DNA from 4 places in the Streptomyces sp. NPDC021212 genome. Region 1 is predicted to be linked to each of the others. Evidence: riboswitches for the same ligand, from Rfam matches in the RefSeq annotation. Region 1 holds a riboswitch; each other region holds the start of a gene.
What was found. Region 1 has a riboswitch for thiamine pyrophosphate ahead of thiO (glycine oxidase ThiO). Riboswitches for the same ligand answer to the same signal wherever they lie in the genome.
Positions count from the first base shown of each region.

Region 2: linked by a shared signal. The riboswitch ahead of ACH4SI_RS02715 (purine-cytosine permease family protein) and the one ahead of thiO (glycine oxidase ThiO) in region 1 are both predicted to bind thiamine pyrophosphate.
Region 3: linked by a shared signal. The riboswitch ahead of ACH4SI_RS31245 (thiamine ABC transporter substrate binding subunit) and the one ahead of thiO (glycine oxidase ThiO) in region 1 are both predicted to bind thiamine pyrophosphate.
Region 4: linked by a shared signal. The riboswitch ahead of thiC (phosphomethylpyrimidine synthase ThiC) and the one ahead of thiO (glycine oxidase ThiO) in region 1 are both predicted to bind thiamine pyrophosphate.

Region 1 covers NZ_JBIRPZ010000011.1:353,272-356,942, forward strand. The annotation lists gene ACH4SI_RS29585 (Rv2175c family DNA-binding protein) at 1-96, opposite strand, end outside; gene ACH4SI_RS29590 (NAD(P)/FAD-dependent oxidoreductase) at 220-1,452, opposite strand; TPP riboswitch at 1,658-1,771, shown strand; gene thiO (glycine oxidase ThiO) at 1,770-3,005, shown strand; gene thiS (sulfur carrier protein ThiS) at 3,002-3,202, shown strand; gene ACH4SI_RS29605 (thiazole synthase) at 3,208-3,671, shown strand, end outside.
Region 2 covers NZ_JBIRPZ010000001.1:692,182-695,852, reverse strand. The annotation lists gene ACH4SI_RS02720 (APC family permease) at 1-872, opposite strand, end outside; gene ACH4SI_RS02715 (purine-cytosine permease family protein) at 941-2,347, opposite strand; TPP riboswitch at 2,339-2,432, opposite strand; gene ACH4SI_RS02710 (triphosphoribosyl-dephospho-CoA synthase) at 2,445-3,320, opposite strand; gene ACH4SI_RS02705 (IlvD/Edd family dehydratase) at 3,384-3,671, opposite strand, start outside.
Region 3 covers NZ_JBIRPZ010000013.1:110,312-113,982, reverse strand. The annotation lists gene ACH4SI_RS31255 (phosphatidate cytidylyltransferase) at 1-301, shown strand, start outside; gene rlmN (23S rRNA (adenine(2503)-C(2))-methyltransferase RlmN) at 381-1,487, shown strand; TPP riboswitch at 1,532-1,635, shown strand; gene ACH4SI_RS31245 (thiamine ABC transporter substrate binding subunit) at 1,631-2,704, shown strand; gene ACH4SI_RS31240 (ABC transporter permease) at 2,758-3,671, shown strand, end outside.
Region 4 covers NZ_JBIRPZ010000004.1:290,948-294,618, reverse strand. The annotation lists gene ACH4SI_RS12770 (SsgA family sporulation/cell division regulator) at 1-226, shown strand, start outside; gene ACH4SI_RS12765 (YibE/F family protein) at 251-1,699, opposite strand; TPP riboswitch at 1,769-1,885, shown strand; gene thiC (phosphomethylpyrimidine synthase ThiC) at 1,878-3,647, shown strand.

The DNA.
Region 1 (3,671 bases):
CACGCGCGTCACCTCGACGCCGAGCCGGTCGGCGATGTCGGGGAGAGTGAGCCAGGCGGGGACGAGAGCATCGATCTTTGCGTCAATCTCGGTCACAGGACAAGCCTGCCATCTGGGACTGACAGTGGGTAGCCGGGCGTCGGCCGTGCGGACCGCCGGGTGCGGGGCCCGCCGGTCCCGCCGGGCCCCGCACCCCTGCTCAGCGGGGGTACCGGAGGGTCACAGAACGGCCGACTTCAGCGGCACCGACGGATCCGTGGCCCGGGTCCGGTCCAGCCGCGCGCCGCGTTCGATCAGCTTGCGGCCCTGGGCCAGATCGCGCGGACGGCCGACGGCCAGCAGGGCGACCAGCGCCCCGTCCCGCAGCCAGCACACCGACCAGGCGGCGCCGTCCGGGTCGCCCCGCCAGACCAGTTCGTCGGCGTCCGAGTGGTGTCCGGCGTACTGCACGAACCGCCCGAACTGCTCGGACCAGAAGTAGGGCACCGGGTCGTAGACCTGGCCGGGGAAGTGCGCGGTCCGGCTGCCCACCACATTGGCGGCGACCGTCCGCGGCCCCTGGAGCGCGTTGTCCCAGTGGTGCACCAGCAGCCGGGTCCCGTAGCGGGCGGAGGGGAAGGACGCGCAGTCGCCGACCGCGTACACGTCCGGCACCGAGGTGCGCAGTCCCTCGTCGGCGACGACGGACCGGTCCTCGGCGAGTGCGACGCCCGAACCGGCCAGCCAGCCGGTCGCGGGCCGGGCGCCGATGCCGATGACGACCGCACCGGCCCGCAGCCGGGTGCCGTCGCCGAGCTGCAGTCCGTGCCGGTCGAGCGCGGTCACCCGGGCGCCGGTGACCAGGGTGGCGCCGTAGTCCGCGTACCAGCCGGTCATGTGGGCGGCGACCTCCGCCGGGAGGGCGCCCGCCAGCGGCCGGTCCGCGGCCTCGACGACCGTCACCGCGCAGCCCGCCTCGCGGGCCGCGGTCGCGAACTCCGCGCCGATCCAGCCCGCCCCGACCACCACGATCTCCTGCTGCGCGGCGAGCACCGGGCGCAGCCGTTCGGCGTCGTCCAGCGTGCGCAGGAGGTGGACGCCCGGTACGCCCTCGCTGCCAGGCAGGGCGATCGGCTCGGCGCCGGTGGCGATCACCAGGACGTCGTACGGGATCGGCCCGGACCCGGTCCCGACCGTCCGCCCGGCCGTGTCCAGCCCGGTCACGGGGACGCCGAGCCGCAGCTCGATGCCGAGCGCTGCGAAGTCCACGTCCAACGCGGACCCTTCGGCCTTGCCCAGCAGCACGGCCTTGGACAGCGGCGGCCGGTCGTACGGCTGATGGGGCTCGGCGCCCAGCAGCAGGATCTCCCCGGTCCAGCCCTGCTCCCGCAGCGCGACGGCGGTCTGCACCCCCGCCATGCCCGCGCCGACGATCACCACCCGCTGTCCACCGCCACCCGCCGAGGACGCCATCGTCTTCGTCGTCTCATCGCTCACACGATCACTGTATTGCGGCAGGTGGGGCGGACCGGAGAGCGCACGACGAGATCTCGGGCACAGCCCGACGGGCCGACCGGCGGGCCGCGGGGGACCGCCGGGCGTGCCGTACGGCCTGTGCCCGGCCCGGCCCGGGGCGCTCCCTTCCGGGCGATTCGGGGCGCGTACTAGGGTGGCGGGACAGAGCACTCGCGGGAGCCCGGGCGCACCGGGCTGAGAGGGAGGCTGGCGCGGCCTCCGACCGTACGAACCTGATCCGGGTCATGCCGGCGAAGGGAGGGGGCGACCAGCCCATGCACACACCACCACACACACCACGCGCAGCATCCCCAGGCGACGCGCCGTACGACGTCCTCGTCATCGGCGGCGGCATCATCGGCCTGGTCACGGCCTGGCGGGCGGCCCAGCGGGGCCTGCGCACCGCCGTCGTCGACCCGGCGCCCGGCGGCGGGGCCGCGCAGGTCGCGGCCGGGATGCTGGCGGCCGTCACCGAGCTGCACTACGGCGAGCAGACCCTGCTCGGGCTGAACCTGGCCTCGGCGCGCCGCTATCCGTCGTTCGTGGCGGAGCTGGAGCAGGCGAGCGGCCATGACCTGGGCTTCCGCACCTGCGGCACGCTCTCCGTCGCGCTCGACGCGGATGACCGCGCCCATCTGCGCGAGCTGCACGCCTTCCAGCAGCGGCTCGGGCTGGACGCGCAGTGGCTGACGGGGCGCGAATGCCGGCGCCTGGAGCCGATGCTCGCGCCGGGCGTACGCGGCGGCCTGCGCGTCGATGGCGACCACCAGATCGACCCGCGGCGGCTGGCGGCGGCGCTGCTGGCGGCGTGCGAGCGCGCCGGGGTGGTCCTCCACCGCGCCCGCGCGGAGCGGCTGCTGCTGGACGGCGACCGCGCCGCCGGGGCCGAGCTGGCCGACGATGCGCGCACGCGGCTGGCGGCCGGGCAGACCGTGCTGGCCGCGGGCAGCCTCAGCGGGCGGCTCCCGGGCGTCCCCGAGGAGGTCCTGCCGCCCGTACGTCCCGTCAAGGGCCAGGTCCTGCGGCTGTCGGTGCCCGGCCCGTACGCGCCCTTCCTGTCCCGGACCGTGCGGGCCGTGGTGCGCGGCGGGCACGTCTACCTCGTCCCGCGCGAGAACGGCGAGCTGGTCGTCGGCGCGACCACGGAGGAGCTGGGCTGGGACACCACGGTCACCGCGGGCGGGGTGTACGAGCTGCTGCGCGACGCGCACGAGCTGGTGCCCGGCATCACCGAACTGCCGCTCGTCGAGACCCGCGCCGGGCTGCGCCCCGGCTCCCCCGACAACGCCCCGCTGCTCGGCCCGACCGAGCTGCCGGGCCTCCAGCTGGCCACCGGCCACTACCGCAACGGCGTCCTGCTCACCCCGATCACCGGCGATGTCATGGCCGAGGCGCTGACGAGCGGCGAACTCCCGCCCGAGGCGCGGCCGTTCTCCCCGCGGCGCTTCGCGGGGACCACGCCACTCACCACAGCAGCACAGGCAGCGTCGATACAGGAGCACACCGCATGACCGTCACTGTGAACGGCGAGCCCCGCGAGCTGCCCGACGGCACCACCCTCGACGGGGTCGTCGCGACCCTCACCCAGGCGCCCTCGGGCGTCGCCGCGGCCGTCAACGAGACGGTCGTCCCGCGCGGCCAGTGGCCCGCGACCCCGCTCGGCGACGGCGATCGCGTCGAGGTCCTCACCGCGGTCCAAGGAGGCTGAACCCCATGTCTCACGCCACAACGTCGCAGCCGACCACACTGGATCAGGTCCTCACCGACGCCGATCCGCTCACCATCGCCGGTACGACCTTCGGCTCCCGCCTGATCATGGGCACCGGCGGCGCGCCCAGCCTGGACGTCATGGAGCGCTCGCTGATCGCCTCCGGCACCGAGCTGACCACGGTCGCGATGCGCCGCCTGGACCCCACGGTGCAGGGCTCGGTGCTGTCCGTACTGAACCGGCACGGCATCCGCCCCCTCCCCAACACCGCGGGCTGCTTCACCGCCGGGGAGGCCGTGCTGACCGCCCGGCTCGCCCGCGAGGCGCTGGGCACGGACTGGGTGAAGCTGGAGGTCGTCGCCGACGAACGCACCCTGCTCCCCGACCCCATCGAGACGCTGGACGCCGCCGAGACCCTGGTGGACGACGGCTTCACGGTCCTGCCGTACACCAACGACGATCCGGTGCT
Region 2 (3,671 bases), on a different contig from region 1:
CCGAACGGCGACTCGAAGTTGACTCCCTGCCAGCCGTCGCCCAGCGCGGAGTCCGGCACCGTGTAGAGGAACGCCAGCTGGAGCCCGAGGTAGACCAGCACGGCCAGGCCGATCCCGGTGAGCACCGCGGCCGGTACGGAACGGCGCGGATTGCGGGCCTCGCCGGAGAAGTCCAGCGGGGCCTGGAAGCCGTTGACGGAGTACACGATGCCACCGCCGGCGAGGGCGGTGAGGCACGCCGCGTAGCCGTACGGTGCGAAGCCGCCGTGTTCGGTGAGGCGCCCGGAGTGGGTGCCCGACAGGAACAGCGCGACGACGGTGACGACGGGGACGATGACCTTGAACACCGACACCAGGTTGTTGAGCCGGGCGAATATCCGCACGGCGAACCAGTTGAGCGCGGTGAGCAGCACGCTCAGTCCGACGGCCACGCCGAGGCCCGGGAGGGTGAGGCGGCCGCCGTCGTAGAGCCCCGGCAGATAGTGCGCGGCGTACTGCATGATCGCGCTGATTTCCGCGGCCGTGCCGCCCACGGACAGCACGACGGACCAGCCGACCATCGTGCCGACCAGCCGCCCGCTCGCGTACAGCGGCCACCGCACGGTGCCTCCGCCCTCCGGGCGGGTGGCGCCCAGCTCCACCATGACCAGGGCGATCAGGGCGCACAGCGCCCCCGCGGCGATCCAGGACAGCAACGCGGCGGGTCCGGCGGTCTGGGCGGCGTACAGGGCCGCGAACAGCCAGCCGGACCCGAGGATGTTGGAGAACCCGATCGCGGTCAGGCCCCAGAAGCCGAGGTCCTTGTGGAGTCTGCGCTCCTCGGCGAGGACCGCCGGGGCGGCGATGGACTCCACCGGCTGGTTCTGCGGCACGTGGCACGTCTCCTCGGGTAGTGCGTAACCTGGCGAAGCCCCCAGGGTGCCACGGCCGCCGCCGTGCCTCAGTGGGTGGTGCGGCGCCGTGCCCTGAGCGGGACGTAGACGAGGAGCGCCGCGAGGAAGGCGGCGTAGTACGCGAGGTCGGCGCCGTGCAGCGCGGCGGCCACCGGGCCCGTGTAGAGGCTGGTGTCCATGAACGGCACCGCCGCGGCGAAGGCGGCGCCGAACGCCAGCAGGGCGGGCCACCACGGCTGCGGGCGGGCGCTCTCGGCGGCCAGGTCGACCGGCGCGCCGCCCCGGGTCCGGGCGCGGACGAACCAGTCGACGGCCACGATCGCGACGAAGCCGGGAATCCAGTAGCCGACGAACAGCAGCACGTTCTGGAAGCGGGCGGTGGTGTCGGCGGCGTGCATCCACAGCACCAGCGGGAAGCCGAGCGCGGCGGCGAGGGCCGCGGCCAGGGGGCGGGGGATGCGAACACCGGCGGTCTGCAGGGCCAGTGAGCCGCTGTAGTCGTTCATGGCGTTGCTGCACAGGGCGGCCAGCGCCACGGCCAGCAGTCCGAACGCGCCGAGCGCCCCGCCGCCCAGGGCCGTATCGACGCCACGGGCGGTCTGGTCGGTGAAGACGGAGGCTCCCCACAGCCCGAGCGCCTGGACGGCCACGAAGGACACGGTGACGCCGAGCAGAGTGCACCAGAACATGCCGACCCGGGAGGTGGCGCGGGGCAGATAGCGGCTGAAGTCGCTGGCGTACGGCGCCCACGACAGCGCCAGGCTCAGGGCGATCGTGCTGGTCAGGACGAAGGCGCCGAGGCGGTCGGCGCCGTGGGCCGATCCGGTGGCGGCGGGGTGGACGCCGCCCTGCAACTTGACGGCCAGGGCGGCGAACGCGGCAGCGAGGACGAAGGTCATCAGCTTCTGCATCCGGTGGATGGCCTCGTAGCCGAGCACCCCGAGCGCTCCCTGGGCGGCCATCATGATCAGCACACCCAGCCAGAACGGCAGGCCGCACAGCCGGGCCAGGGCGTCACCGCCGAACAGGCCGATGAGCGCGTCCCAGGCGACCGAGGACAGCCACTGCAGAACACCCGGCACGGCGACCCCCCGGCCGAAGGCCAGCCGCGCCAGCGGCAGCTGCCCGGCCCCGGTCAGACTGCCCCAGGTGCCCAGATACGCGGTGGGCACGGCGCCGATGAGGGTGCCCAGGACGACGGCGGCCAGCGCGGTGGCGAAGTCCAGGCCGAGGGAGATCCCGACGGTGCCGGTGAACACACCGGTCATGGTCAGGTTCGGGGCGAACCACACGGTGAACAGGCGCCCCGGCCCGCCGTAGCGGTGGCTCTCCGGAACCGGCGCGATACCGCGCGCCTCGACGCGCAGATCGCCGGGCGCGGTGGGCATCCGCCCGTCGAAGACGGATTCCGCGCCGGTGGGTGCCGGGTCGGTGGCAGCATGCGGCAAACGCATCGATGACATCCCTCCGCCAGTGCTAACTGGTTCAGGTTCGACGGGTGTGATCTCAGCCCCGCGTGGGGCACCCCGTGTCGGTTGGAGCGCCCCCAGGCTAACCCCTCGCCGCGTGGACCCGGTCCTGGGGACGGGTCCGGGCCGGCAGCGCGTCCAGGAACAGCGCCCCGGCCAGCAGCGCGGCGCTTCCGCGGGGCGCGATGCCCGTCTCGCGCAGCTCGGCGTCCAGGGTGGCGAGGGCGGCGGCGCCCCGGGCCGTCGCGGTGCCGCCCGCCTCCAGCACACCGCGCGCCCCGTCCTGCACCCGCCGGAGGGCGGGCGGGCCCGCCCGGTACAGCGGCCCGGTGTCCTGGAGGGTGCTCATCACGGTGAGCAGCGCGTCGAGCCGCGCCTGTGTCTCGGTGGCGCCCGCGGCCCGCGCCGTCGCCAGGGCGTCCAGGGCGCGGCGTACGTGCGGGAAGGCGGCCCGCGCCTCGCCGCGCGCACCCGCCGCGCCATAGGTGGCGGACACCTGCGAGCCCGCCGAGGGCTTGCGCGGGGCGCCGCGGTCGGTGTGGGCGGCGAGCTGCCGGGCGGTGGCGGTCAGCTCCCGGGGCGCGGCGCCGGGTTCCAGGGCGGCGGCCGCCACCAGCAGCCCCAGCACCCACAGCGCCCCGTGGTGCAGGCGTCCGGTGACCGGGCCGCCACCGGCCCGCGCCATGGTCCACTCGGCGCAGCGGCCGATGGCGCCCAGCTCCTCGCGGAGCGCCCGCGTCGGCTCGCCGGGGCGGCGGGCGGCGGCCGCCATGGCGGCGAACCCGGGCGCCAGCGACTTGGCCGACCAGCGCAGCGCGAGCAGATCGGTGCCGGTGGCGCGGGCCTGGAGGTCACGGGTGTCCGCGAGGCCCGGTTTGGGGGTCAGCTCCGCCTGGGAGATCAGGGCTCGTACGGCGGTCTGCGCCAGTGCCTCGTCCGTGGAGCGCGTCGTGGGCATGCCCGGAGAGTAAGCGGCGAACCTTTCCCGGACCTGGGTCGTTCCTGTGATCCCGCTGTGTGCTCAATGCGATTCCCTGGCGACGAAGGATCCGCGGGTGCCGACGAGGAAGTCCAGGCCCGCGCCGCGGTCGGCCTGTTCGACGTGGTCGCGGTAGATCTGCTCCCATCCACCGGTGGCCGGTGGCGCGGCGGCGGTCACCGGTTGCCGTGCGGCGAGTTCCTCGTCCGGTACGTCCAGCCGCAAGTGCCGCCGCTCGACGTCCAGTTCTATCCGGTCGCCGGTGCGCACCAGCCCCAGCGGGCCGCCCGCCGCTGACTCGGGCGCGATGTGCAGGACAACGGTGCCGAA
Region 3 (3,671 bases), on a different contig from region 1:
CGGCAAGACCCGCGAGGGGTTGCTCGGCGCGGTGGCGTTCGCGATGGTCGTGGGGGCGCTGTGCATGCAGTACCTCATCGAGGGCGGCGTGTGGTGGCAGGGGCTCATCCTGGGCCTGGCCGTCGCGGTCAGCGCGACCCTGGGGGACCTCGGCGAGTCCATGATCAAGCGTGACCTCGGCATCAAGGACATGGGCAAGCTGCTGCCCGGCCACGGCGGGATCATGGACCGGCTCGACTCGCTGCTGCCCACCGCGCCCGTGGCGTGGCTGCTGATGGTGATCTTCGTGGGCGGCGGCTGAGCCGCCCGACCCGTACCTCTCGGGCCCCGCGCCGCCCGTGGCGCGGGGCCTTCCGCGCGTCTGCGACACTGGTACGGCCATGCCTAAGCCCGGAGAACTCACTTTCGCCGTGCCGCGTGGGGCCAAGAAGCCCCCGCGGCATCTCGCCGACCTCACTCCCGCCGAGCGCCGCGAGGCCGTCGCCGCCCTCGGGGAGAAGCCCTTCCGGGCCGGTCAGGTGTCGCGTCACTACTTCGCCCGCTACACCGACGACCCCGCCCAGTGGACCGACGTACCGGCCGCCGCGCGGGAGAAGCTCGCGGCCGGGCTGCTGCCGGACCTGATGAGCGTGGTGCGGCACATCAGCTGCGACGACGACACCACCCGCAAGACCCTCTGGCGGCTCTTCGACGGCACGCTGGTGGAGTCCGTGCTGATGCGGTACCCGGACCGGGTCACCATGTGCATCAGCTCCCAGGCGGGCTGCGGCATGAACTGCCCGTTCTGCGCCACCGGCCAGGCGGGTCTGGACCGCAACCTGTCCACCGCCGAGATCGTGCACCAGATCGTCGACGGGATGCGGGCGCTGCGCGACGGGGAGATCCCGGGCGGACCGGCCCGCTTGTCCAACATCGTCTTCATGGGCATGGGCGAGCCGCTGGCCAACTACAACCGGGTCATCGGCGCCATCCGTCGGCTCACCGACCCCGAGCCGGACGGCCTCGGCCTGTCCCAGCGCGGTATCACCGTCTCGACCGTGGGTCTGGTCCCGGCGATGCTGAGGTTCGCCGACGAGGGCTTCAAGTGCCGGCTCGCGGTCTCCCTGCACGCGCCCGACGACGAGCTGCGCGACACCCTCGTGCCGGTCAACACCCGCTGGAAGGTGCGCGAGGTCCTGGACGCGGCGTGGGAGTACGCGGAGAAGTCCGGCCGCCGGATCTCGATCGAGTACGCCCTCATCAAGGACATCAACGACCAGGCGTGGCGCGCCGACCTGCTCGGCCGGCTGCTCAAGGGCCACCGGGTGCACGTCAACCTCATCCCGCTCAACCCGACGCCCGGCTCGAAGTGGACGGCGTCGCGGCCCGAGGACGAGCGGGCGTTCGTGGCGGCCCTGGAGGCGCACGGGGTGCCGGTGACCGTCCGGGACACCCGGGGGCAGGAGATCGACGGGGCGTGCGGCCAGTTGGCGGCCACGGAGCGCTGAGCACCGGCTGATACGGTGCCTTCGCGCGATCGTCGTACAAGTGAACATTCCGACAGGGGAGCGCGACAGCGCTGAGAGTGCGGCACGGCCGCAGACCCTCCAACCTGATCCGGGTCATACCGGCGTAGGGAGTCAGCCTCACCATGAACAGCCATCTTCGGCGTGCCGTCACCGCCGTCCTCGTGGTCTCCCTCGGCACCGGCGTCCTCGCGGGCTGCGGTGGGGGCGCGGCCGACGGCAAGGACTCCAAGACCGTCACCCTGGTCTCGCACGACTCGTTCGCGGCGTCCAAGGCCGTCCTCAAGGAGTTCACGCGCAGATCCGGCTACAAGGTGCGGGTGCAGGCGGGCGGTGACGCGGGGGCGGCCGTCAACCAGGCGATCCTGTCCAAGGGCCACCCGCAGGGCGATGTGTTCTTCGGCGTCGACAACACCCTCCTCTCCCGCGCGCTCGCGGGCGGCCTGTTCACGCCGTACGAGGCGAAGGGCCTGGACAAGGTCCCCGCGGCCTTCCAGGCCGACCCGGCGAAGCACCGCGTCACACCGGTCGACTACGGCGACATCTGCGTCAACTACGACCGCGCCTACTTCGCGCGCAAGAAGCTCGCGCCGCCGAAGACGTTCGCCGATCTGACCAAGCCCGCGTACAAGAACCTTCTGGTCACCGAGAACGCCGCCACCTCGTCCCCCGGCCTGGCCTTTCTGCTCGGCACCGCCGCCCGCTACGGCGACGACGGCTGGAAGGGCTACTGGAAGAAGCTGAAGGCCAACGGCGTCGAGGTGGTCGACGGCTGGGAGCAGGCGTACTACGACCGCTTCTCCGGCTCGGCGGGCGGCGCCAAGGGCGACAAGCCGCTCGTCGTCTCGTACGCCTCCAGCCCGCCCGCCGAGGTGGCCGACGCGAAGGCGAAGCCCGCGAAGGCCCCGACCGGGGTGGCGGACGGCACCTGCTTCCGGCAGACGGAGTTCGCCGGGCTGCTGAACGGCGCGGGCAACACCAAGGGGGGCAAGGCGCTGCTGGACTTCCTGCTGACCAAGCGCTTCCAGGAGGACGTACCGCTGAACATGTACGTCAATCCGGTGCGCGAGGACGCCAAGTTGCCGGAGGTCTTCACCCGGTACGGGGTCAAGGTCACCGACTCGGCCACCCTGCCGCCGCGGAAGATCGCCGAGAACCGTGAGCCCTGGGTCAAGGCATGGTCCTCGCTCGTTCCGTAAAGCCCGCTGCCGACCGCGGCGGGTCGCGCGGCACCGTGCTGCGGCTCGCCCTGATGGCCGTGCCGCTGGCCTTCTTCGCCGTCTTCTTCGCGTATCCGGTGGGCGCGATCGTCACCCGCGGGCTGCGCGTCGACGGCCGGTGGCAGCTGGGGCGGATACCCGAGGTGCTGGGCGACCCGTCCGTCCTGCACACCCTGTGGTTCACCGGCTGGCAGGCGGCCGCCTCGACCGGCCTGACGCTGGCGGTCGCGCTGCCCGGCGCGTACGTCTTCGCCCGCTTCGCCTTCCCCGGCAAGGGGTTGCTGCGCGCCGTGGTGACCGTGCCGTTCGTCCTGCCGACCGTCGTCGCCGGGTCGGCGTTCCTGGGGCTGCTCGGGCGCGGCGGGCTGCTGGACGAGCTGTGGGGGATACGGCTCGACACCAGCGTCTGGGCGATCCTGCTGGCCCACGTCTTCTTCAACTACGCGGTCGTGATCCGCACCGTCGGCGGGCTGTGGGCGCAGCTCGACCCGCGCCAGGAGGAGGCCGCCCGGGTGCTCGGCGCGAGCCGCCTCGCGGCCTGGCGCCGCGTCACCCTGCCCGCGCTGGGCCCCGCCGTGGCCGCCGCCGCGCTGATGGTCTTCCTGTTCACCTTCACCTCCTTCGGCGTGATCCAGATCCTCGGCGGCCCGCGCTACGCCACCCTGGAGGTGGCCATCTACCGGCAGACCGCGCAGCTGCTCGACCTGCCCACGGCCGCGGTGCTGACCCTCGTCCAGTTCGCGGCGGTCGCGGCCGTCCTCGCCCTGCACGCCTGGACGGTGCGCCGCCGGGAGGGCGCCCTGCGGCTCGTCGACGCCGCCCGGACCGCGCGCCGCCCCCAGGGCCCGGCGCAGTGGGGGCTGCTCGCGGGGGTGCTGGCCGTCGTCGCGCTGCTGATCGTGCTGCCGCTCGCGGTGCTGGTGGAACGCTCGCTCCACGGGCCGGA
Region 4 (3,671 bases), on a different contig from region 1:
TGTGCGGATCGCACCGGCCTCGCCCGAAGGGCTCTCGGACGTGTTCATCAGACTGCAGGTGGGGTCCGAGAGGGCCCTGTTCCGGGCCGGGGCGGCGCCGCTGGTGGCCTTCCTGGACCGTACGGACCGGCTCGTCCCGTTCGGTGAGGAGCCCGCGGCCTGCGATCCGGTCGGCGATCTCGACGCCGAACTGGACCGCATCCTGGCCGAGGACCGATACGCGTAGCGCCGATGCGCGCCGGTACGCGCGTCAGCGTGCGCGCGCCCGGCGGCGCCGCCCGCGCCCCCGACCGCCACCGCTCGCCCCGCTGCCGCTCGTCCCGCCACCGCTTGCCCCGCCGTCGTCCGGCGTGTGGTCCGCGGAGACGACCAGGACGGCCAGCGCCGTGGTCACCGGCACCGAGGCGACCAGCCCGATGCTGCCCACCAGCGTGCGGACGATCTCCTGCGCGACGATCTCGCTCGTCGCCACCGTTCCCACCCCGCTGTCCGCGATCGAGAAGAGGAGCAGCAACGGAAGCGAGGCGCCCGCGTACGCCAGCACCAGGGTGTTCACGACGGACGCGATGTGGTCCCGCCCGATGCGCATCGCGGCCGCGTAGAGCTTGCGCCGGCTCGCCGTGGGGTCGGCTTCCCGCAACTCCCACACCGCCGAGGTCTGGGTGACTGTCACATCGTCCAGCACGCCCAGCGAACCGATGATCACCCCGGCCAGCAGCAGGCCCTTGATCTCGATGTTGGGGTAGAGGCCGTGCACCAGCCCGGTCTGGTCGTCGGTGTTGCCGGTCAGCGACGCCCAGCCGATGAACAGCGAGCCGAGCACCCCGATCAGCAGCAGCGAGACCAGGGTGCCGAGCACCGCGACCGAGGTCCGGGCGCTCAGCCCATGGCACATGTAGAGCGCGAGCAGCATGATCGCGCTGCCCCCGACGACCGCGACCACCAGCGGATTCGAGCCCTGGAGTATCGCCGGGAGGATGAACAGCGTCAGCACCCCGAAGCTGATGGCCAGCGCCACCAGCGCGAAGACGCCGCGCAGCCGGCCGACGGCCACGACCACGAGCGCGAACACCCCGGCGAGCAGGGCCATCGGGAACGAGCGGTTGATGTCCGAGACCGAATACTGGAGGTTCTTCGGCGCCTTGGGCGCGTAGGCCAGCTTCAGCTCCTGCCCGGCGCTGAACTTCCGTGAGGCGTTCGGCTGGACGATTTCAGGGAACGTGCGGCCTTTGTCCTTGCCCGAGGTGACCTCGATGGTGGCCCTCTCGCAGACGCTCTTCCCACCGCCGCTCCCGCCCCCCGCGGCCCCGCTCGCCCCGCCCGTGCCGCCGCCGGGCGCCGGGGCGGCGCCCTGCTGACCCGGTTCGGTGGGCGCCTGCGGCTGCGCGTTGACGTCGGCGCAGTCGACCTCCGCCACCTTCACCACCCGCCCGGCGACCGTCTCCTGGTCGAATCCGAGCCCGCTGCGGCCGTGGGTGGTGTGCTCGGGGCCGTCCGGCCACAGCGCGACCAGCCCGGCGACCACGGCGACGGTGAAGGGGATGAGCACCACCGCGATGATCTTGCGGAGGCGGGTGGAGACGGGGGTGGCCGGGCCGTGCGAGTGGGCGTGGCTGTGGCCGTGCGCGTGGCCATGGCCGGGGGCCTGGCCGGACGGGTGGGGCTGCTCGGGCGGATGGTCATGCTGTGTCGCGGTCACCGTCGCATCATCGCAAGAGCGCGAGGCCCCCTGTTCAGGTATGCGGGTAAACAGTTAGCGTGGGGACGCCTTTGCAATCGCGGGAGCTCGGAGCACCGGGCTGAGAGGGCGCTGACGCGACAGCTGCGCCGACCGCTGAACCTGGTACCGGGTAATGCCGGCGTAGGGAGTGGGTCTCATGACTCAGCAGGATGCACACATGCGCGAAAATGCTGCCGATTTCGGCTGGCACAAGGGATATGTCACGGGTTCCCGCCCGGACATCCAGGTCCCGGTTCGCCGCGTCCACCTCACCAATGGCCAGGACGTGACGCTGTACGACACGTCCGGCCCGTACACCGACCCCCACATCGACACCGACGTCCGCCGTGGCCTCGCGCCACTGCGGCAGAACTGGATCATCGCCCGAGGCGATACCGAGGAGTACTCCGGCCGTCCGGCCCGGCCCGAGGACGACGGGATCAAGCACACCGCCCCCCGCGGTGGCCTGCGCAACCTCGACGCGGTCTTCCCCGGACGGCCGCGCCAGCCCCGCCGGGCCCGCGACGGGGAGGCCGTCACCCAACTCGCCTACGCCCGCCGGGGGGAGGTGACGGCGGAGATGGAGTACGTGGCGCTCCGCGAGAACGTCTCCCCCGAGGTGGTCCGCGAGGAGATCGCGGCGGGCCGGGCCGTCCTGCCCGCCAACGTCAACCACCCGGAGATCGAGCCGATGATCATCGGCAAGCGATTCCTGGTGAAGGTCAACGCCAACATCGGCAACTCCGCCGTCACCTCGTCCATCGAGGAGGAGGTCGAGAAGATGACCTGGGCGTCCCGCTGGGGCGCCGACACGGTCATGGACCTCTCGACCGGCCGCAACATCCACACCACCCGGGAGTGGGTGCTGCGCAACTCCCCGGTGCCGATCGGCACCGTGCCGCTCTACCAGGCGCTGGAAAAGGTCGACGGCAAGGCCGAGGAGCTGACCTGGGAGGTCTACAAGGACACCGTCATCGAACAGGCCGAGCAGGGCGTCGACTACATGACGGTGCACGCGGGCGTACGGCTGCCGTACGTCCCCCTGACCGCCCGCCGCAAGACCGGCATCGTCTCCCGCGGCGGCTCGATCATGGCCGCCTGGTGCCTGGCCCACCATCAGGAGTCGTTCCTCTACACCCACTTCGAGGAGCTGTGCGACATCCTCGCGGCGTACGACGTCACCTACTCGCTGGGTGACGGGCTGCGCCCCGGATCCATCGCCGACGCCAACGACGAGGCCCAGTTCGCGGAGCTGCGCACGCTCGGCGAACTCAACCGGATCGCCAAGGAGCACGGCGTCCAGACGATGATCGAGGGCCCGGGACACGTCCCGATGCACAAGATCAAGGAGAACGTCGACCTCCAGCAGGAGATCTGCGAGGAGGCCCCCTTCTACACCCTGGGCCCCCTCACCACGGACGTCGCGCCCGCCTACGACCACATCACCTCGGGCATCGGCGCCGCGATGATCGCCTGGTGGGGCACGGCGATGCTCTGCTACGTCACCCCCAAGGAGCACCTGGGTCTGCCGGACCGCGACGACGTGAAGACCGGCGTGATCACCTACAAGATCGCCGCCCACGCCGCCGATCTGGCCAAGGGCCACCCCGATGCCCAGGCATGGGACGACGCGCTCTCCGACGCGCGCTTCGAGTTCCGCTGGGAGGACCAGTTCAACCTGGCCCTCGACCCGGACACGGCGCGCTCGTTCCACGACGAGACGCTTCCGGCGGAGCCCGCCAAGACGGCGCACTTCTGCTCCATGTGCGGGCCCAAGTTCTGCTCGATGAAAATTAGCAGAAGCATCACAGAGCAGTTCGGCGGCGACGCCGATGCGACGCCCGAGGAGATCGAGGCGGGGATGCTCCAGAAGTCCAGGGAGTTCGCCGAGGCGGGTAACCGCGTCTATCTGCCGCTCGCGGACTGATCTGCTGCCCATGCGAGTGAGCGA